4 regions of the Rhizobium sp. AG207R genome follow, and region 1 is predicted to be linked to each of the others. Evidence: predicted binding sites of a transcription regulator. Region 1 holds the regulator's gene; each other region holds the start of a gene.
The links. The regulator LexA, encoded in region 1, represses DNA repair genes until DNA is damaged. The targets are predictions, from matches to a motif close to TGTTCNNNNTGTGTTCNG.
Positions count from the first base shown of each region.

Region 1 (3,209 bases):
TTCTCACTGTAACTGCCTATTATCTCATCTCCGGCTTCGGTGTATCCGCCGAGCGGGCCTTCATCATGATGGCGATCATGCTTGTGGCCGTGCTTTTCGATCGGCCATCGATCAGTCTGCGCAATGTCGCACTTTCAGCGATCATCATTCTTGTACTGTCGCCGTCGCAAGTCCTCGGTCCGAGCTTCCAGATGTCCTATGCGGCGACACTGGCGCTGGTGTCGGGCTATTCGCTATGGAAGCGGCGGCGGCATCGCGAAAACATTTTGCCGCGCGTCCGTCTATTGAGTCCGCTATTGTTCGTCATGCGCTTCTTCGCAGGCGTGACGTCGACCTCGTTCATCGGCGGCGCGTCGACGGCTATCTTCTCGATCGAGCATTTTCACCGGTTGGCGACATATGGGCTCGCCGCCAATCTCGCTGCTATGCCCATCGTCTCCTTTATCGTCATGCCATTCGGCATGGCGGCGATGCTGCTCATGCCGCTCGGTCTCGACGGGCCTTTCTGGAAAGTAACCGGCGAGGGACTGGAACTCGTTATCGTGATCGCAAGAACCGTAGCTGGTTGGGGAGGCGACATTACCTTCGGTCGCCAGCCGGCCTGGCTGATGCCGACATTCATTATCGGCTTCCTGATCATGAGCATATTGCGGACCCGGCTTCGTCATCTGGGCCTGCTATTATCGCTCTTGTCCATGGGCTTGGCGGCATTCGGATCTGGCGTACCGAAACCCGACCTGATGATCTCCGAAGATGGCGTCCTAGTCGCATTGCGCCAGGACAATATACTCGCGACCAATCGCGAGAGACCGCAGGCCTTTATTTTCGAACAATGGCAAAAGGCACTGGTTGCGGCGGACCATCAGCCTCCGACCATGCTCCCGGCTGACAGCCGACTTCCACAAATCGGCAAGGCAGATCGTTATAAGCGATTGAACAGTGAAGAACAGAAGGCGGTCCGTATCGCAATGGAAGAAGCCTTGGACCGCACCATGCAAGGCAGTTTCGCCTGCCAGAAAGGAGCATGGTGCGCGGCCATGCTTGAAAACGGCGCGATATTGGTCACTATCGAAAACGCGGCCTACCTGCCTGCGGCTTGCGACACGGGGAACATTATCGTGACGCCAATCCGGCTACGGCTCGACCATTGCCGTTCCGGAGCGATGCTCATAACCGGTGCGACATTGCGTAAAACCGGCTCCATCGAAATGGTGCTTACCGGAGACAAGCCCATCCTCTCAACCGCATTCGAGAACCCGCAGCGTCCCTGGACCAGGCATCGAACCTACGATTGGCGCACCGGCAAATTCGACGCGCCAATTGCGCCCACGTCACCCGCCATCGACAATTCACCGGTCAGTGATAGCGGCGAATAAGGCCAACGAGCTTGCCTTGGACCTTCACGCGATCCGGTCCGAAGATGCGGGTTTCGTATGCCGGGTTTGCAGCCTCAAGCGCGATGGAAGCACCCTTGCGACGGAAGCGCTTCAGTGTCGCCTCTTCGTCATCGACCAGCGCCACGACGATGTCGCCGGGATTGGCCGTCGTCGAATTGCGGATGATGACCGTATCGCCGTCGAAGATGCCGGCATCGATCATCGAATCCCCTCGAACTTCAAGCGCATAATGTTCGCCGGATCCGAGCATGTCGGCGGGAACGGTAATGTCGTGCGTATTGTTCTGGATGGCCGAGATCGGAACACCGGCAGCGATGCGGCCCATCACGGGCACCGACGCCGAGCTATTGTGATCGTCATTTGCCACCTTCGACGGAGCGGGCGGGGCAACGGGCTGCGGCTTTCCGAGGCTGCCCTCGATAACGCTCGGAGAAAAGCCGCGGCGCTGCTGCAGGCTCGGATTATAGGCGTCGGGAAGCTTGATGACTTCGAGCGCTCTGGCCCGGTTCGGCAGCCGGCGGATAAAGCCCCGCTCCTCCAGTGCCGTAATCAGGCGATGAATACCGGATTTCGATGCCAGATCCAGTGCATCCTTCATCTCGTCGAAAGATGGCGGAACCCCGGATTCCTTCATGCGTTCGTGAATGAAGAGAAGCAGTTCCTGCTGCTTGCGCGTCAACATCGTCTTGGAACCCCAGAATCAAGAAAAGCTGTGAAACAAATCCAGAACGGACACTATATGTTCCATATGTGTTCCGCAAGTACTTAAATTTCGGTAAAGCCTTGTGAGGTCAGTTAAATAATTACCATTTGCGAATGGATCGGCTCCGAACATCGGCGCGCTGTGTCTCCGTTAACCTGCAGAAAAATAAGAGAAATGCCGCTCTACTCGCTTCCGAGACTTTGTCGTTCAGCCCGTGCGCCGAGCATTTGGATGAACGTGCCGCGCGGCTGCATGAGCCAGCCATGGCAGAGAATCAGCAATCACGTTTGCGAGATTGCCTTCGATCCATGTCGTGTGCTCCGGGTGTTCCATGCTTCCATCTTGAATTGCGCGGGGGATGGGCGCAAATCTGCTTCGGCAAGCAAACAGGAGAAGCCATGATTTCGTCTCCGCATCCGCTGGATCATCTCGTGCTGCCGACCGTCGATATCGCTCTGGCACGCGAGCGCCTCGGCAAGCTCGGTTTTACAGTGGCTCCAGATGCGCGCCATCCCTTTGGCACGCAGAATGCCTGCGTCTTCCTTGCCGATAAAACCTATCTCGAACCTCTGGGCGTCGCGTCTGCGGAGCAGTGCGAGAAGAGCATCATGGATGGCAATGTTTTTGTTGCCCGCGATCAAGCCTATCGCTTCCGGGTCGGCGAAAATGGCTTTTCGGCCGTGGTATTCGGTACGGATGACGCGGTGGCGGATGACGAGCGCTTCAAAGCAGCTGCGATTTCGGCGGGGCAGATGCTGGATTTCTCCCGTCCCATGAAGATGCCGGATGGAACGGAAACCACGGCCGGTTTTCGTCTTGCCTTCGCCGCCGATCTGCGCGCGCCGGATTTTCTCGCTTTCTGCTGTCAGCGCATCAATCCGCTGCCGGCTGACCGCAGTGTGCTCGAGCGTCACGAAAACGGCGTGACTGGTATCGCGCGGGTAGCGCTTTGCGCGCCGAAGCCGGCGGCCTATCGCGGCTTCTTCGAGGAGCTTGTCGGTGGCCCGCGCATTATGGAGCATTCCTTTGGCCTGACGATCAAGGCCGCCAATGCCGATCTGGAGATTTTGACGCCGGAAGGAATGGAGGCATTCTATGATCTACCTGTT
Region 1 covers NZ_JAEPVT010000009.1:135,782-138,990, forward strand. Annotated here, with positions in the region: gene JJQ51_RS21890 (ComEC/Rec2 family competence protein) at 1-1,376, shown strand, start outside; gene lexA (transcriptional repressor LexA) at 1,357-2,079, opposite strand; gene JJQ51_RS21900 (VOC family protein) at 2,499-3,209, shown strand, end outside.

Region 2 (3,209 bases), on a different contig from region 1:
TGCACGAAGAAGCGCTGCGGAATGACGAGGTCGAGATTGTCCTTCGCCCGCGTCATCGCGACGTAGAGCAGCCGCCGTTCCTCCTCGATCTCGGCCGATGATCCGACCGCGAGATCGGCGGGGATGCAGCCGTCGACGGCGTTGAGGATGAAAACCTTCGTCCATTCCTGGCCCTTGGCGGAATGGATAGTCGACAAGATCAGGTAGTCCTCGTCCAGCAGCGGCACGCCGGCCTGATCGCTGGTGGCGTCAGGCGGATCAAGCGTCAATTCCGTGAGGAAGCGCTCGCGCGAGCCGTAGCCCGCGGCGATCTGTTCGAGCTGGACGAGATCCGCCTGGCGGGTCGCGGCATCCTCATGCGCGCGTTCCAGATGCGGCTCGTACCATTGGCGAACCAGGCCGATTTCCCCCGGCCAGCCGGCCTTGCCGCTTTTGACCTCCCGCATCGTCTCGACAAAGGCGGTCCAGTCGTCGCCCGTGCGCGGCGGTGGCGGCAGTTCGGTGAGTGCGGTAATCGGGCTTGCCTCTTCGCCGATCTGGTCGAGCACGCGCTGCGCCGTGGAGGGGCCGACGCCGGGCAAGAGCTGCATCAGGCGGAAGCCGGCGACGCGATCGCGCGGGTTCTGGGCGAAGCGAAGCGCCGCCAGCATATCCTTGACATGAGCGCTATCGAGGAACTTCAGCCCACCGAACTTGACGAAGGGAATGTTGCGCCGGGTGAGTTCCACTTCCAGCGGGCCGCTATGGCTGGAGGTGCGGAATAGCACTGCCTGTTGCTTCAGCCTTACGCCGCCCTCACGATTTTCCAGTATCTGATCGGCGATGTAGCGCGCCTGATCGGCCTCGTCGCGCACCGTCACCAGCCGCGGCCGTTCCGTGCTTTGCCGTTCGGTGCGCAGGTTCTTGGTGAAGCGCTCCGAGGCGAGATCGATTACAGCGTTGGCGGCAGCAAGGATCGGCTTCGTCGAACGGTAGTTGCGGTCGAGCGTCACGATATCGGCCGAGGGCGTGAAAGCCTTGGGGAAGTCTAGAATGTTGCGCACGGTCGCGGCGCGGAAGGAATAGATCGACTGCGCATCGTCACCGACGACGGTCAGTCCGCGGCCATCGGGCTTGAGAGCCAGCAGAATGGAGGACTGCAGCCGGTTGGTGTCCTGATATTCGTCGACAAGCACATGGTCGAAGCGGCTGCCGATATCCTCGGCGATCAGCGGCTCTTGCAGCATATGCGCCCAATAGAGCAGCAAGTCGTCGTAATCGAGCACGTTCTGCGCCTGTTTCGCCTCGACATAAGAGGCGAAGAGATCACGCAGCTGCTGCTCCCACGTGGCGCACCACGGGAAGTAATCCCGCAGCACGCCGTCGAGCGGCGCTTCCGCATTGACGGAGCGTGAATAGATCGCAAGGCATGTCGCCTTCGTCGGGAAGCGGTTCTCCGTCTTCGAGAAGCCGAGATCATGGCGCGCAAGATTCATCAGGTCGGCGCTATCTTCCCGGTCGTGGATCGTGAAGGCCGGATCGATGCCGATCTGCTCGGCATAGTCCCTGAGCAGACGTGCGCCGATGCCGTGGAACGTGCCGCTCCATGCCAGCGCGTCGGCGTTAATGCCGGCATTCGCACCCAGCACCTCGCGGCAGATCCGCTCGACGCGACGGCCCATCTCGGCGGCAGCGCGGCGCGAAAAGGTCATCAGCAGGATGCGGCGCGGGTCCGCACCTCTAACGATTAGATGCGCGACGCGATGGGCAAGCGTATTCGTCTTGCCGGAGCCGGCCCCGGCGATGACGAGCAGCGGCCCGGCAATATGACCGTCGCCTGCCGTCGTGCCATGTTCCACCGCCAGCCGTTGCTCCGGGTTCAGCTTTTCCAGATAGGCGGCGGTCATCGACTCTCCTGAGTACCTCCGGCGGCAGGCGGAGCGCGGCATGCGGCGAATCGCAAGCGCGAAAATATAGGGACGTTCTATGGATGTTCCGAATCGCCAAAGCCTGTCAAGATGAACAGGGCCTGCACGCGGATGTGACCTCCGGCGCAAGAATCTTATCCGGATTTGCACTCGTCCGGCTCGAAAAGGATCTTCTTCGTGCTTATGTATCATTCCGGCGCAGCATTTTGAGTTTTTGGGGCTTCGTAATGCGTAGAATGAAGGTTTCAAAACATGAACGAAACGATTGCCACCGGGCTGCGTCTGCCTAGCGGCCTCGTGGCTTTGCCGGACGGCCGCCTGGCGGTCGTGGAAATGGATGCCAGTCGCCGCTGTCTGAAACTTTTCGACACAAGCGGCGTACCGCAGGAACTTTGCCGGGTCGGCGGCCGGCCGATGGGGATTGCGGTCGATGGCGACGGATGTTTCTGGGTAGCCAACGGCCCGGAGAATTCTCTTGTCAGATTATCGGCGCAAGGCCGCGTCCTGCAAGTCATCGAGGGTAGCGCGGATGGTCCCTTTCTGCATCCGAATGCACTCGCTTTCGGACCCGACGGCCTGCTTTACATGACTGATTCTGGCATCCGTCTTGCCAATCTTCTCGAAGGCGGCCACATCCATCCCGATTTCTTCAAGGCGGCTTACAATGGCTGCGTCTATCAGATCGATCCGGCTGAGGGACGGGTCATCCGTGTCCTCGCAGCCGGTCTGCTCTTTGCGAGCGGCATTGCCTTCGATGCCGATGGATTGCTCTATTATAGTGAAACACTGACTGGAAAAATCTATCGGCAGGTCGTTGGCGGCAGGCAGGAAATGTTTGTCCAGTCGATGACATCGCCCGCCGTGAACGCGCTGCGCGGGCCGGCCGGCCTCGCCTTTGATCGCAGCGGCATGCTTTACTGCGCCATGTACGGCCTGGGTGAAATTTCCATGGTGGACGCCGAGGGAAAAATGGCCGGTCATATCCGCACGGACGGCGCGCGCCCAGCTAATATTGCTTTTACCGTCGACGGCAAACATCTGCTCGTCAGCGAACAGGAAAACGGTGTCGTGGAAAAGATTACGGCGCCGCGTCCGGGCTTGCCTTTGCATATGCCGCCGATTTCGTAGGGCGGCGAAGGACATGCCCCGAAGCCGGGCATGTCCTCTTTTCATTTATTATGCCGCAGGAATCTGCTTGTTGTCCTTACCGGATTTGCCGTCTGTCGATGCCGTATCATTGGCAACCGGCTTGGCATGACGGCGGCGCCAGTCGCCGAGGAACAGCAGGATCGGTGCGGCGAT
Region 2 covers NZ_JAEPVT010000002.1:619,745-622,953, reverse strand. Annotated here, with positions in the region: gene JJQ51_RS06985 (ATP-dependent helicase) at 1-1,886, opposite strand, end outside; gene JJQ51_RS06980 (SMP-30/gluconolactonase/LRE family protein) at 2,160-3,035, shown strand; gene secD (protein translocase subunit SecD) at 3,084-3,209, opposite strand, start outside.
Region 2: a site for LexA is predicted at 1,960-1,977, ahead of JJQ51_RS06985 (ATP-dependent helicase). Genes of this name have one in related genera too.

Region 3 (3,209 bases), on a different contig from region 1:
CCGAGCTCTCCGGCGGCGAGCAGCAGCGCGTCGCGATCGCCCGTGCTGTCGCCAATGCACCGCTAGTGCTGCTGGCCGACGAGCCCACCGGCAACCTCGACCCGGCCACGGCGCATTATGTCTTCGATGCGCTGGAAGCACTGGTGCGTCAGTCGGGTCTCGCGGCGTTGATTGCCACCCACAATCACGAGCTTGCGGCCCGGATGGATCGCCGTGTCACGCTGAGTGAAGGCAAGGTGGTCGAAGTCTGATTTGCCGTTACGGGACGATCAGGCCACCGCGATAATCCAGCTCATAGGCCCTGTGCTCATTCACCATGATGGCTTCGTGCCCGATAAAGTGGTCGCACGATCCGGTGCTGCGGTCGATATAGCGGCCATAGACATGTTCGAATTCGAAGCCGCCTAGAAAACGTTTTTCATCCTGATAGAGGCGCAGAAGTGCCGCCTTGATAACCATGCCGGCTCGCGTTCCGTCGATCAGATCGGGCTCGACGATATGGCCGAAATAGTTCATGGCCCATACCGGCTTGTCGTCATGCCAGACGAGTTCCTGTCCCGCGAAATCCGTGCCGCCGAAATAGCTGTCGAGATAGCGCCAGCGGCCGCTCGCATAACCGATGTCATGCGAGCCGCTTCGGCAGGACGGCAGCCGCTCGCCGTCACCAACATAGGTCTCGGCTTTGGCGGCGACAATAAAATCGTTCAGCTCGGCAAGATCCGGCATGACCCTCTCCAATTTTGGTGAGCGGCTAAGATGCCATGGATCCGAAGAAGTGTAAAGAACAAAAAGTGAACATGCGTTGTTAATGGCCGAGCCCGCAGGCCTTCTCCCCGATCTCATCCTGCCAATCCTGAATGTTGATGGTCTTGGCGTCGGTCTTCAGCGTCTTGCTGCCTTTCGTCACCTTACCGGTCAATACATTGTAGTCGCAGGTCTGGCTATTATCCGGTTCGAGCGTATCGCGGGCATCGTAAGTGTAGCCGGCCACCACGAAACCGTTGTTGCGATAGGCAAGTGTTAGCGTTTGATGCCAACGATCGCGGCCGATTGCATCGTTCTGCGAGGTGATTGCGATCGAACCGTTCGGCAGCGCGGCGATCGAAGGTTCCTGGCCGTAAACACCGCTGGCTCTACCCCAGATCTTGTCAGGAGCGCTTGCTGCCAATTGCAATAGGGAATGCTCGTTGTCACGCAGATAAATGTAGATGCCGATGGAGGTTTCGGCCTGCTTGTCCGCCGGGGGAGCTACCAGAATGGCAAGGTCCGGTTTCCCGTCCTTGTTCCAGTCGCCGATCGCGGCGTCGACGATGCGCTCGGGTACAGATGTATTTTCTGCTTGAGCCGCAGTTGCGGTCAAAAGAATGGCGAGAGCGCCGGCAAGTGATTTCATCGTGATCTCCCTGTTTGCCCTTGCATAACGCTCGGTTGTACCGGCGTCCATCTGAGGGCAGAAAACCGTCCAATGAAATTTCCTGATGTGTCTATTGACTCTCGAACAAAAATGGAACAAAAAAGAAACATAACGAGTAAGGAGCGCCTAAATGACCGACATTATTCGAGACGTTGCAGCATTCACTTCCATCGTCATGTTCGTTGCCAGCTTTTCCCTCATCATGATGGCGATGTAAGTTTTGTCCCCCATTTGCACATGCTGTTCCCATATTTGATGGGAGCAACTTCTGGACTTTACGGTCCGCAATGCCGAAAATGCCGCTGATTCATTCAGGTGTGCGGAAGGGTATGAAATGGCGGATGCAGGTGGCAGCGGCGCGGCAGCGCCGGTCGGCGAAATGCCGGAATTCGTGCACCTCAGGGTTCATTCCGCCTATTCTCTGCTAGAGGGCGCATTGCCGCTCAAGAAGATATTGGCCAAGGCTGCCGGGGACAGTCAGCCTGCTATTGCCATCACCGATACCAACAATCTGTTCGTTGCCCTGGAATTCTCGCAAAAGGCGATGGATGAGGGGCTGCAGCCGATCATCGGCTGTCAGCTGTCGATCGATATGGAGGATGGCGGCGAGGGCGAGAAGCGCGGGCCGCAGCAGGCTCTGGCGAAGCTGCCATCCATCGTTCTGCTTGCCGCAACCGAGCGGGGATATGAGCGCCTCGTTGATCTCGTCAGCCGCGCTTATCTCGGCGGCGAGGGCAACAGCGCCGTTCACATTGCAGCATCATGGCTGGATGAAATCGGCACGGAAGGAATGATTGCACTCACCGGTTCGCTCACCGGTCCCGTCGATATGGCGTTGAAAGAAGGGCACGCCGCCCAGGCGCTCTCTCGGTTGTTGAGGCTGAAGCAGCTGTTCGGCGACAGGCTTTATGTCGAATTGCAGCGCCATGGCACCTATGATCGTCGTCACGAGCAGAAGATGATCAAGCTTGCTTATGAGCATGACATCCCGCTCGTTGCCACCAACGAAGCCTTTTTCCCGACGCGGGACGATTATGATGCGCATGACGCTTTGATGGCGGTGGCCCACAATGCCATTGTCTCGGACGATACGCGGTTCCGCCTGACGCCGGATCATTATCTCAAGAGCCGTGCCGACATGGCGAAACTGTTCGCCAATCTGCCCGAAGCGCTGGAGAACACGGTCGAGATCGCTCGCCGCTGCTCCTTCATCCTGAAGACCCGCAAGCCGATCCTGCCGCGCTTCACCGGCGCCACGGACGATGCGGAGGAGGCGGAACGCGCCGAGGCCGCCGAGCTGCGCGCTCAGGCGATTGAGGGGCTCGACCAGCGTCTCGCCTCGCTCGGCATGGCGCCGGGCTATGCGGAAAAGGATTATCGCGAGCGGCTGGAATTCGAACTGAGCGTTATCGAGCGCATGAAGTTTCCCGGCTACTTCCTGATCGTCGCGGACTTCATCAAGTGGGCCAAGCGTCACGATATCCCTGTCGGCCCAGGCCGCGGTTCCGGTGCGGGCTCGCTGGTCGCCTACGCTCTGACCATCACCGACGTCGATCCGCTGCGCTTCTCGCTGCTGTTCGAGCGCTTCCTCAATCCGGAACGCGTCTCCATGCCGGACTTCGATATCGACTTCTGCCAGGACCGGCGCGAAGAGGTGATCCGTTACGTGCAGGCCAAATACGGCCGCGAGCAGGTGGCGCAGATCATCACCTTCGGTTCGCTGCAGGCGCGCGCAGCCTTGCGCGACGTCGGTCGCGTGCTCGAAATGCCCTATGGCCAAGTGGACAAGATCTGC
Region 3 covers NZ_JAEPVT010000012.1:126,770-129,978, reverse strand. Annotated here, with positions in the region: gene JJQ51_RS26295 (ABC transporter ATP-binding protein) at 1-251, shown strand, start outside; gene JJQ51_RS26290 (DUF5680 domain-containing protein) at 259-726, opposite strand; gene JJQ51_RS26285 (hypothetical protein) at 806-1,393, opposite strand; gene dnaE (DNA polymerase III subunit alpha) at 1,749-3,209, shown strand, end outside.
Region 3: a site for LexA is predicted at 1,495-1,512, ahead of dnaE (DNA polymerase III subunit alpha). Genes of this name have one in related genera too.

Region 4 (3,209 bases), on a different contig from region 1:
ATGCGGTGCTGCTGCCGAAGGTGGATGAGCCGCAGGATGTGACTGGTGTCAGTGACCGGCTTGCGGAAGCCGATGCGCCGGAAGACTTGCGCATCTGGGCGATGATCGAGACGCCGCGCGGCATCCTGAATGCAGCCGCGATCGCCGAGGCTGGCCGCACGGCCGGCAGCCGGCTCGATTGTTTCGTCGTCGGCCTAAACGATCTCAGGAAGGAAACGGGCGTCCTGCCGCAGCCCGGCCGTTCCTATCTCGTGCCCTGGCTGATGCAGGTGATATTGGCCGTCAGCGCTTACGGCCTCGAGGCCATCGACAGCGTCTTCAACGATTTCAAGGATACTGAAGAATTCGCGGCAGAATGCGGCCAGGGGGTTGCCATGGGCTTTGCCGGCAAGATGCTGATCCATCCGAGCCAGATCGAAGCCGCCAACTGGCATTTTGGCCCTGACAAGGCCGCTGTTGCCGAGGCGGAATCCATCATCGCCGCCTTCGCCGCACCGGATGCCGCCACTCTCAATGTCGTGAACCTCGGCGGGCGGATGGTGGAGCGGCTGCATCTTGTCCAGGCAGAGAGACTCGTCCATAAAGCTCGCCTGATCGAGCAGCGCTCTTCGGGCGCCGCCGGAACGCCCCGTAGCGATGTGTGATTGCTAAATACAAGAAAGATGCCTTGATGAAACTCTACCGCTTTCTCACCGGCCCCGATGACGCATCCTTTTGCCACAAGGTAAGCGCGGCGCTGAACAAGGGCTGGGAGTTATACGGCTCGCCGACCTATGGCTTCAATTCAGCAAGCGGGCGGATGGAATGCGGTCAGGCTGTCGTCAAGGACGTGGCCGGCAAGGATTACGATCCGGATATGAAGCTTTCCGAGCAGTAAGCACCGGCTGAAATTCTCATTCTTCCCGATCGTCTTGCGGCCGGGACCGATATCAGCGATCCGTCGCTTCCTCGGCGCTCGCCTCGATGCGCTCCATGTCCTCGTCGCTCAGGCCGAAATGGTGGCCGATCTCATGGATCAGGACATGGGTGATGATGTCGCCGAGGGTTTCTTCGTTCTCAGCCCAGTAATCGATGATCGGCCGGCGATAGAGGCGGATCTTGTTGGGCATGTCCCCCGTCTGGGCGGTGAAGCGCTCCGATATGCCGCGGCCTTCGAAGAGGCCGAGCAGGTCGAAGGGCGTTTCCAGCGCCATGTCCTCGAATACCTCGTCATCCGGGAAATCTTCGATGAGGATGACGAGATCACCGGTGAGCGAACGGAATTCGTCTGGCAGGTGGCTGTAAGCCTCCATTGCCAGGGATTCGAATGTACTGATGGAGGGCGAGTGGCGATCCCGCCAATCTTCGCTCTGGTCGACGCGAGCCATGAATATTCCTTCCTTGGCTGGTCATATAGAGACTTTACGCCGCTTTTACGAGTGTAGATTGCGGCAGAGGAATATTTTCTCATGAAATGGTGTTGACTCTTTCTGCAAGCTCTGGAATCCATAAGAACATAACAGGAACATTATCGATCTGGAGTGAACGTCATGGCCGAGGCTGCCGTGGCGCGGGAAACGCTTTTCGCCCTGCGTGAAACCATTGCCCGACTGGAAGGCAGGCCGATCCCGGCACTGGCCGCTGCGGCGCATGAAACGCTGACAGACAAGCCGGCGAGGCAGATGGCGGCTATTGCGAAATCCCTGCCTATTCAGCCTATGCGTGAACAATCGCTCCTTCCGATCGGTGTCGACGAGCTTGATGCGGCGCTGCAAGGCGGTTTGCCGCTCGATGCGCTGACGGAAATCCGCTCGCTCGGCCTCCGCGATGCCGGTGTGGCCAGTGGTTTTGCCCTGGCGCTTGCCGCGCGGCTGCATGCGCAAGCTTCGGATACGGTCCCGGCCAAGTCTCCGGTTCTGTGGATCGGCGATACGGTCGCGACGATGGAGGCTGGCCTGCCCTATGCCATCGGCATCAGCGATTTTGGGCTGGAGCCTCAGGCTTTTCTGCAGGCGTCGCCCCGCAAGCTGGACGATGCGCTCTGGGTGGCGGAGGCGGCGCTTGGCAGTGCTGCCTTTGCCGCCATCATACTGGAAGTACGCGGCAATCCCGCCCGTTTCGGCCTGACCGAAAGCCGGCGGTTGGCGCTGAGGGCCAAGGCGGCGGGGCGGCCCTTATTTCTGTTGCGACAGGGAGGCGAGGAGGAAGCAAGCAGCGCCCTCTTCCGCTTTTCCGTCGAACCCGCGCCTGCGCAGGCGCGGCCCCTGCCGGATGGATCGGTGCTTGGCGGCAGCATCGGTCACCCGGCCTTTCGTCTGACCTTGGAAAAGAGCCGAAACCCAGCGCCTCTTTCCATAACCTTGGAGTGGAATGCCCATGACCGCCGCTTTGCCCCTGTCTCCGATGTTCAGCACCCTGTCTTTCCCGGCGAACACGCAGCGCATTCTGGCGCTGACCTTTCCGCATCTGCCGACCGACCGGATCGCACGCAAGCGCTGGGGTCTGTCCTGGCGTTCGACAGGTAGGCTTGAAGCGCCGCCGCTCGCCTGTGCCGGCAAGCTCAACAATGCCATGCGGCTGACCGCGCTCAACGAACGGGCTGAAATGATCGGCTTGAAACAGGGGCAGGGCGTGGCCGAGGCAAAGGCGATCTGTCCCGATCTCGATGTCGTCGAGGAGGATCCGGCGGCGGATCGCAAGCTTCTGGAAGCGATCGCCGACTGGTGTGACCGTTATACGCCGCTGGTGGCGATCGACGGCAAGGACGGGCTGTTTCTCGACATTACCGGCTGCGCCCATCTCTTCGGCGGTGAAGAGGCGCTGCTCGAGGATGTCTTGATCCGGATTTCCCGGCTGGGCTTCGATGTGCGCGGCGCCATTTCCTCCGCACCCGGCCTCTCCTGGGCCGTTGCCCGCTTTGACGAGAGCCGTATCGTCCCGCCGGAGGCCATGGAAGAGGCATTGGCGTCGCTGCCGGTCGCATGTCTTCGGCTTGGCGAGGAGACTATTGCAGCCTTGCAGAAGATGGGCCTGAAGCAGGTGGGCGATCTTCTGGCCGCACCACGAGCGCCGCTTGCCCGCCGGTTCGGCGCGCAGCTGCTGCTGCGGCTCGATCAGGCCGTCGGTCTGGTCGAAGAGCCGATCTCGCCGCGCCGCCCGGTCGCGCAATTGTCGGCCGAGCGCCGGCTGGCCGAGCCGGTGCAGGCCGAAGAGGATATTCTTCAGCTTGC
Region 4 covers NZ_JAEPVT010000015.1:98,005-101,213, forward strand. Annotated here, with positions in the region: gene JJQ51_RS29290 (HpcH/HpaI aldolase/citrate lyase family protein) at 1-644, shown strand, start outside; gene JJQ51_RS29295 (DUF1737 domain-containing protein) at 671-877, shown strand; gene JJQ51_RS29300 (metallopeptidase family protein) at 930-1,367, opposite strand; gene JJQ51_RS29305 (ImuA family protein) at 1,530-2,504, shown strand; gene JJQ51_RS29310 (Y-family DNA polymerase) at 2,482-3,209, shown strand, end outside.
Region 4: a site for LexA is predicted at 1,490-1,507, ahead of JJQ51_RS29305 (ImuA family protein). Genes of this name have one in related genera too.